Microbispora hainanensis: one gene and its partner. The protein of the gene in region 2 interacts with the protein of the main gene of each other region in a pairwise test. Links are inferred from orthologs where the notes say so. Each region holds a gene or a part of one and is shown on either strand. Other genes may lie near its edges.

Region 1 (3,998 bases), 2.1 Mb from region 2 along the record:
CGGCGACGGGCACGCAGTTCGCCGTCCAGCGCGTCTCACGCCGCACGGTGCTGACGGCCGCCGCGGTGTGCACCGTGGCCGCCATGGCGGCGTTGGCGGGAGCCATGCGGGCGGGCTCGGTCGTGCTGCTGGTGGCCGCCGCGCTGCTGGCCGGAGCCGGCCAGGGCATGGGCCAGCTGGCCGGGCTGTCGCTGCTGAATGCCGCCGTTCCGGCCACCCGGCTGGCCGAGGCGAACGCCGCGCTCAATGTGGGAGGGTACGTACCCGCCGGTCTCCTGCCGGTCGCCGCGGGGTATCTCAGCGACGCGGCGGGCCTCACCACCGGCTCGACGATCTTCGCCGCCGTGCTGGCCGCCCTCGCCCTCGCGGGCGGGGTGGTCGTCATGGCGACCCGCCGCCGCATTGTCGAGCCCGGCTGAGCGGAGCCGCCGGGGCACCCCCGGCCGCCGTACATGCACGATGGGGGCCGGTCGGCGTGACCGGCCCCCATCGGCGTCGGGATCAGGCTTTGCGGAGGCGGAAGGACAGGCCGAGGTCGGCGTCCTCGTGCACCGGCAGGTCCTCGTCCGGGGTGCCCTCGGTGATGCTCGCCGCCAGCACCTCCTCGGCGACGGCGTCGCCGCTCTCGCGCAGCGCCTCGGCCGGCTCGCCCTTGGCCGACCACCACAGGTGGATGCGGTCGGTGATGGACAGGCCGGTGGACTTGCGGGCCTCCTGGACGAGCCGGATCACGTCGCGGACCAGGCCGGCCCGGCGCAGCTCGTCGGTGATCGCCAGGTCGAGCGCCACGGTCTCGCCGGTGCCGGTGTCCACCGCGCCGGTCTCCACGGCCCAGCCGGACTTCGGCTGCTCGGTGACGATCACATCGTCCGTGCCCAGCTCCACCGTGCCCAGCTCACCGGCGTCGACCGTCGCGGACCCGCCCGAGCGCAGGGCGCGGGCCAGCTCCGCCGGGTCGGCGCTCGACACCGCCGCGGCGACGAGCTTGGTCTGCGAGCCGAACCGCTTGCCGAGGCTGCGGAAGTTGGGCTTGACCGTGAACGTCACCAGGTCGGCGGAGAAGCCCGACAGGTCCTCAAGCCGCTGGACGTTGAGCTCGTCGGCGATCAGGTCGCGCAGCTCGCCGGGGAGCGCGGCCCAGCCGGGAGCGCCGACCAGGGCACGGCCGAGCGGCTGGCGGGTCTTGACCGACGACGAGGCACGCGCCGAGCGGCCCAGCTCAACGAGCCGGCGCACCAGCGCCATCCGCTCCGACAGCTCGGGGTCGAGCAGCGCGGTGTTCACCTCGGGCCAGGTGGCCAGGTGCACCGAGGCCGGGGCGTCCGGCTCGCGCAGCACGTCCCACAGATAGTCGGTGAGGAACGGCACGAGCGGGGCCATGAGCCGGGTGACGGTCTCCAGGCACTCGTAGAGCGTCGCGAAGGCCGACGCCTCACCGGACCAGAAGCGGCGGCGCGAGCGGCGGACGTACCAGTTGGACAGGTCGTCCAGGAACTCGGTGAGTCGGCGCCCGGCCCGGGCGGTGTCGAACTCCTCCATCGACGCGGTGACCTCGGCCACCGTGCGGTGCAGCTCCGCCAGCGCCCACCGGTCGATCAGCGGCCGGTCCGCGTACGCCGGGGCCTCGGCCGCCCGGGCCGGGGACCACGACTCGGCGTTGGCGTACAGCGTGAAGAACGACGCGGTGTTCCAGTAGGTCAGCAGGACCTTGCGGACGATCTCCTCCAGCGCCGCGTGGCCGATCCTGCGCGGAGCCCAGGGGGACCCGGAGGTGGCCATGTACCAGCGCAGGGGGTCGGCGCCGTGCTGGTTCATCAGCGGCATCGGCTGCAGGACGTTGCCGAGGTGCTTGCTCATCTTGCGGCCGTCCTCGGCGAGGATCAGGCCGAGGCAGAGCACGTTCTCGTACGACGACCGGCCGAACACCAGCGTGCCGACGGTCATCATCGAGTAGAACCAGCCGCGGGTCTGGTCGATCGCCTCGCAGATGAACTGGCCGGGGTAGGAGCTCTCGAAGACCTCCTTGTTGACCAGCGGCGCGCCCCACTGGGCGAACGGCATGGCGCCGGAGTCGTACCAGACGTCGATCACGTCGGGCACGCGCCGGGCCTCCGCCTGACACGACGGGCACGGGAAGGTCACGTCGTCGACGTACGGGCGGTGCGGGTCGAGGCCGGTCAGGTCCTGGCCCGCCAGCTCGCCCAGCTCCTTGAGGGAGCCGACGCAGGTGACGTGGTCCTCGTTCTCCGAGCAGACCCACAGCGGCAGCGGGGTGCCCCAGTAGCGCGACCGCGACAGCGCCCAGTCGACGTTGTTGCGCAGCCACTCGCCATAGCGGCCGTGCTTGATCGTCTCGGGGAACCAGTTGGTGCGCTCGTTCTCGGCGAGGAGCTGGTCCTTGATCGCGGTGGTCCTGATGTACCAGGACGGCAGCGCGTAGTAGAGCAGCGGAGTGTGGCAGCGCCAGCAGTGCGGGTAGCTGTGCTCGAAGTGCTCCCCGCGGAACAGCAGGCCGCGCTCGCGCAGGTTCTCGGTCAGCGGCTCGTCGGCGTCCTTGAAGAACTTGCCGCCCACGAACGGCACGTCCGGCAGGAAGCGGCCGTCCGGGCCGATCGGGTTGACCACCGGCAGGCCGTAGCGCCTGCAGACGGCCATGTCGTCGGCGCCGAAGGCGGGAGCCTGGTGGACCAGGCCGGTGCCGTCCTCGACCGTGACGTACGTGCCGAGCACGACGTAGTGGGCGCCCTCGATGTCGACCAGGTCGAAGGGCCGCTGGTAGGCGGTGTGCTCCAGCTCGGAGCCCTGGTAGGTGGCCAGCACCTCGGCGTCCTCGCCGAGGACCCGCCGCAGCAGCGGCTCGGCCACGACCAGCACCTCGTCGCCGCGCCGGGCCGCGACGTACGTCACGTCGGGGTGCACGGCGACCGCGGTGTTGGACACCAGGGTCCAAGGGGTGGTGGTCCAGATCAGCAGCGAGGCGCCCATCTCGGCCAGCGGGCCGGACAGGACGGGCATCCGCACGTACACCGACGGGCTGGAGACGGTCTCGTAGCCGCCGGGCTGGCCGAGCTCGTGGTCGGACAGGCCGGTGCCGCAGCGCGGGCAGTACGGAGTGATCCGGTGGTCGCGGAACAGCAGGCCCTTGTCCCAGACGACCTTGAGCGACCACCAGACGGCCTCGACATACTGGGGGTCCATCGTGCGGTAGGCCTGGGACATGTCGACCCAGTAGCCCATCCGCTCGGTCATCTCCTCGAACGCGTCCACGTGCCGCAGCACCGACTCGCGGCAGCGCGCGTTGAACTCGGCGATGCCGTAGGACTCGATCTCGGGCTTGCCGGACAGGCCGAGTTCCTTCTCGACGGCGACCTCGACGGGCAGGCCGTGGCAGTCCCAGCCGGCCTTGCGGGGCACGTGGTAGCCGCGCATCGACTTGTAGCGGGGGAAGACGTCCTTGAAGACGCGGGCCTCGACGTGGTGGACGCCGGGCATGCCGTTGGCGGTCGGCGGGCCCTCGTAGAACACCCAGGTGGGGCCTCCGGCGTTCTGCTCCAGCGAGCGCTCGAAGACCTTCCCGTCCCGCCAGCGTTCGAGGACCTCGTGCTCGAGGGCCGGCAGGTCGACCTGCGCGGGAAGTGAGCGGAAATAGTGGGAAGACATCGTCGGGCGGGACCTCCACGCGGTGAGCTGGCAGGGGCTGCTGACAGCGCTGCTGACATGGCGTGAAGGGACGAAGCCGGGAACGGCTCCGCGGTACCACCCTTCTTGACGACCGGCCTGGCCGGGCGCCCTCTCGTTTTCCTCTCCGCTGCCGGTTCTACTCGGCCGGGACGGCCTTTCTTCCGGCGGCTCCGGGGTGATCTTCCCTGCGCGGCCCGCCCCGGGCTCACACCGTCCCCGGGTCGCTGTGCGGGCGGATGCGGAGGTACTCGTCCCCATCAACACCTTGCAGACTACGACGATAACGCAACGCGGGCGGAAGGGCTTCCCGATATACG
Region 2 (3,064 bases):
AAGACCGAGAAGTTCCGCACGTCCTCGGCCGCGGCCCGCAGCACGGTCATGGCGGTCGACGGCGTGGTGGTCTCGAACCCGATGGCCATGAAGACCACCCGGCGGTCCGGCTCGCGGCGGGCGATCTTCAGCGCGTCCAGCGGCGAGTAGACCATGCGGATGTCGGCGCCCTGGGCCGTGGAGTCGAAGAACGATCCCCGCCCGCCCGGCACCCGCATCATGTCCCCGAACGACGTCATGATCACGTCGGGCTGCTCGGCGATGTGGATCGCGTCGTCCACGCGGCCCATCGGGATCACGCAGACCGGGCATCCGGGGCCGTGCACCAGCGTGATCGTCTCGGGCAGGTAGTCCTCCAGCCCGTGCTTGTAGATGGTGTGGGTGTGGCCGCCGCACACCTCCATGAACTTGTAGGTGCGGCCCGGCTCGCACAGGCTCGCGATCCTGGCGGACAGCGCCCGCGCCTTGTCCGCGTCGCGATACTCGTCGACGAAGCGCATGGGTCCTTCACCTCTCTATGGACGAGTCACGCAGCGCCGCCAGCTCGTCCTCGTACGCCTGGCCGATGCCCTCCAGGAACTCCAGCGCGGCCCTGGCCTCGGCCTCGTCGATCTTCGACAGCGCGAAGCCGACGTGGATCAGGACCCAGTCGCCTGGCCGCAGCGGCTGACCGTCCAGCAGGCCGATGTTGACGACCCGCCGCACCCCGCTCACGTCGACCCTGGCGAGGTCAGTCTGACCGGGCGGGATCTCCACGATCTCGCCCGGAATGCCCAGGCACATAGGACACCTCCGCAGTGGCGCCGGGGTCGAGCTGGACGGATTCGAGGACGAGGCTGTCCCCGCCCTCGCTGTCGATGTCGATCCCGCCGCACAGGCCGCAGATCGTGAGCGGGTCGGCGCACAGGGCGGAGTGCCCGCAGCCCCGGCAGATGAGCCGTACGGGCTCGACGACCAGGTCGAGCGCCGCACCCTCGGCGACCGTGCCCGCGGAGGCCAGGCAGAACGCCTGGTCGAGGGCCTGCGGGGCGATGCGCAGCAGCGCGCCCGCCCGCACCCGGGCCCGGCGCACCCGCCTGCCCTTGGCCCGGCGCTCCACGGCCTCGAGCACGGCCTCGGCGATCCCGAACTCGTGCATCAGGGTCACATCCTTCTGATCCGCAGATAGCGCCGGATGTCGGGCAGCGACTGGACGACCAGCGCGGCCACCAGGGCTGCCACCAGCATGAGGACCAGGCGTTTCAGCATTTCCCCAACCCCTTCATCTCCCCGCCTCCTTCGCGAACTCGTGCGTGATGAGTGCGAGCACGAGGTCGGCGGCCTCGGGGACGGCCGCCGCGACCGGCGGGCTCAGGTCCATCCCCGGCGTCACGTCGGCAGGCTCGCAGCCGACGAGCAGGACCCTGCCGCCCCACGGGAGATCGAGCCCGGAGGCCAGGGTGAGCACCGCCTCGGGCGTCATCGCGTGCGCGTCCACGAAGGCCCGCTCCGCGTCCGGGCAGGCCGGCGCCACGACGCTGAGCGTGCCGGGGGCCAGCCCCGACGGCACCGCGTCGACGAGGATCGTGAGGTCGTATCCCGAGGTCAGCTCGTAGGCGAGGTGGATGCCGCGGATGCCGAAGTCGCCGACCCGCACCCCGTCGGGCACCCCGGCGGCGGTGAGGCGGCGGGCGACCGCCACGCCGAAGCCGTCGTCGCCGAGGAAGACGTTCCCCACGCCGGCCACCAGTGTTCTCATGCCGGTCTTCATAGGGGTTCCACCTCGTCCGGCGCGAAATAGAAGAACCGCCGCTGCTCGCGCTGCAGGTCGGAGCCGGGATCGTCCTCCAGCGTGACGGCCAGGTGGCGCACGCCGTCCACATCGAGGAACACCGCCTCGACCAGGGCGGTCCGCCCGGCCAGGAACATGTCCTGCGCGTCGGCGCGGCGGTGGCCCGGCCGCAGCCGCACCCGGCTGCCCCTGGCGATCCGCACCCCGCCCACGGTCACGGACTCGTCGTCGGGCGTCGTCCGCGCGGGGACCTCCAGGTGACGGATGGCGCCGTGGAGCCGTTCGAGCAGCTCCGGCGGCAGGTCGGCGGCCCGTTCGAGGATCTCGGCGGCACGCGGGTCGGTGACCCGCGCCTCCCGCTTCTCCTCCTCGGTCAGGGTCAGCGTGCGCAGCGTGAGCAGCTCGTCGATCTCCGTCGAGTCGAACAGGTCGCCCGGGCTCTCCGGCGCGATGGCCGGGTGGTCGTACAGGATGATCGGCGAGGACAGCACGACGTCGCGGCGGCCGGCCTCGCCCACCAGCACCGGCCAGGTGTTCTCGTTGCGGCACTGCCGCGCCGCCGCCTCGGCCCACATCGGCGGGTCGAGCAGCGAGACGAACGCCCCTCCGCTCACCCCGATCAGCAGGTGGGCGGCGACCAGCGAGCGGCGCAGGGCCTCCTCGCGCGGCGCGTCCGCCCGCTCCCAGTGGGAGGTGTTCTCCACCTCCACCCGCAGCCGCACCAGCCCGTACGGCCCGGGCAGCCGCTCGGCGGAGATCCGCAGCTCCGCGTCGAGCGGCTGGTGCTCGCAGACGATCCGGCCGGTCCGCTCGCCGCCGGGGCCCGCGATGTTCTCGATGACGCGGTCGGCCAGCACCTGGACCTCGATCGTGCAGGGCCTGGCCGTCACGCGGGCCAGGGACACCGTGGTGCGGGCCTCCCGCTCGGTGGCCTCGTCGAAGCTGAGGTAGTCGCGTCCGCCGACGGTCAGCTTCGGGACGGGCCAGTAGCCGTCGTCCTCCTCCCGCTCGACCGTCCTGCTCCTGACGTGCAGGAACCGCAGCCGCACGTCGATCCGGGCGTCTCCGGGGGCCTCGAGAAGGCACTCGGTCGCGCTGCCCGACGGCTCGCCGGGGTAGTTCGGCGGCACGAGCACGCCGAACTGCCAGCGCATGCGGTTCTTGGCCGCCGAGGCGCGATAGGGATAGAGCAGGTAGCCCTCGTACAGCACGGCGTCCGCGACGCGGCGGGCCGCCTCCATCGGCACGGTCACCGTGCTCCCTCCTTCATGCGCGCTTCCTTCAGGAGGGCAT

Evidence for each region.
Region 1: the proteins of OHB01_RS14770 (region 2) and ileS interact in binary tests that used the Escherichia coli proteins (3 or more experiments, as listed by UniProt). The link is inferred for Microbispora hainanensis from one-to-one orthologs.

Annotation. Positions count from the first base shown.
Region 1 is NZ_CP108086.1:5,179,396-5,183,393, forward strand. The notes cover bases 302-3,991. They hold ileS (isoleucine--tRNA ligase), read right to left. Parts: upstream 3,661-3,991; coding sequence 502-3,660; downstream 302-501. Other genes in these bases: OHB01_RS24215 (MFS transporter), read left to right, coding at 302-419. Outside these bases: more of OHB01_RS24215, read left to right, coding at 1-301. UniProt on the Escherichia coli protein: Catalyzes the attachment of isoleucine to tRNA(Ile). As IleRS can inadvertently accommodate and process structurally similar amino acids such as valine, to avoid such errors it has two additional distinct tRNA(Ile)-dependent editing activities.
Region 2 is NZ_CP108086.1:3,120,087-3,123,150, forward strand. What follows is about bases 1-2,756. They hold OHB01_RS14770 (hydrogenase maturation protease), read right to left. Parts: upstream 1,739-2,756; coding sequence 1,262-1,738; downstream 1-1,261. Other genes in these bases: hypD (hydrogenase formation protein HypD), read right to left, coding at 1-500; OHB01_RS14760 (HypC/HybG/HupF family hydrogenase formation chaperone), read right to left, coding at 508-756; OHB01_RS14765 (hydrogenase maturation nickel metallochaperone HypA), read right to left, coding at 731-1,138; OHB01_RS39910 (DUF6893 family small protein), read right to left, coding at 1,144-1,248; OHB01_RS14775 (hypothetical protein), read right to left, coding at 1,747-2,756. Outside these bases: more of OHB01_RS14775, read right to left, coding at 2,757-3,024; OHB01_RS14780 (DUF6084 family protein), read right to left, coding at 3,021-3,064.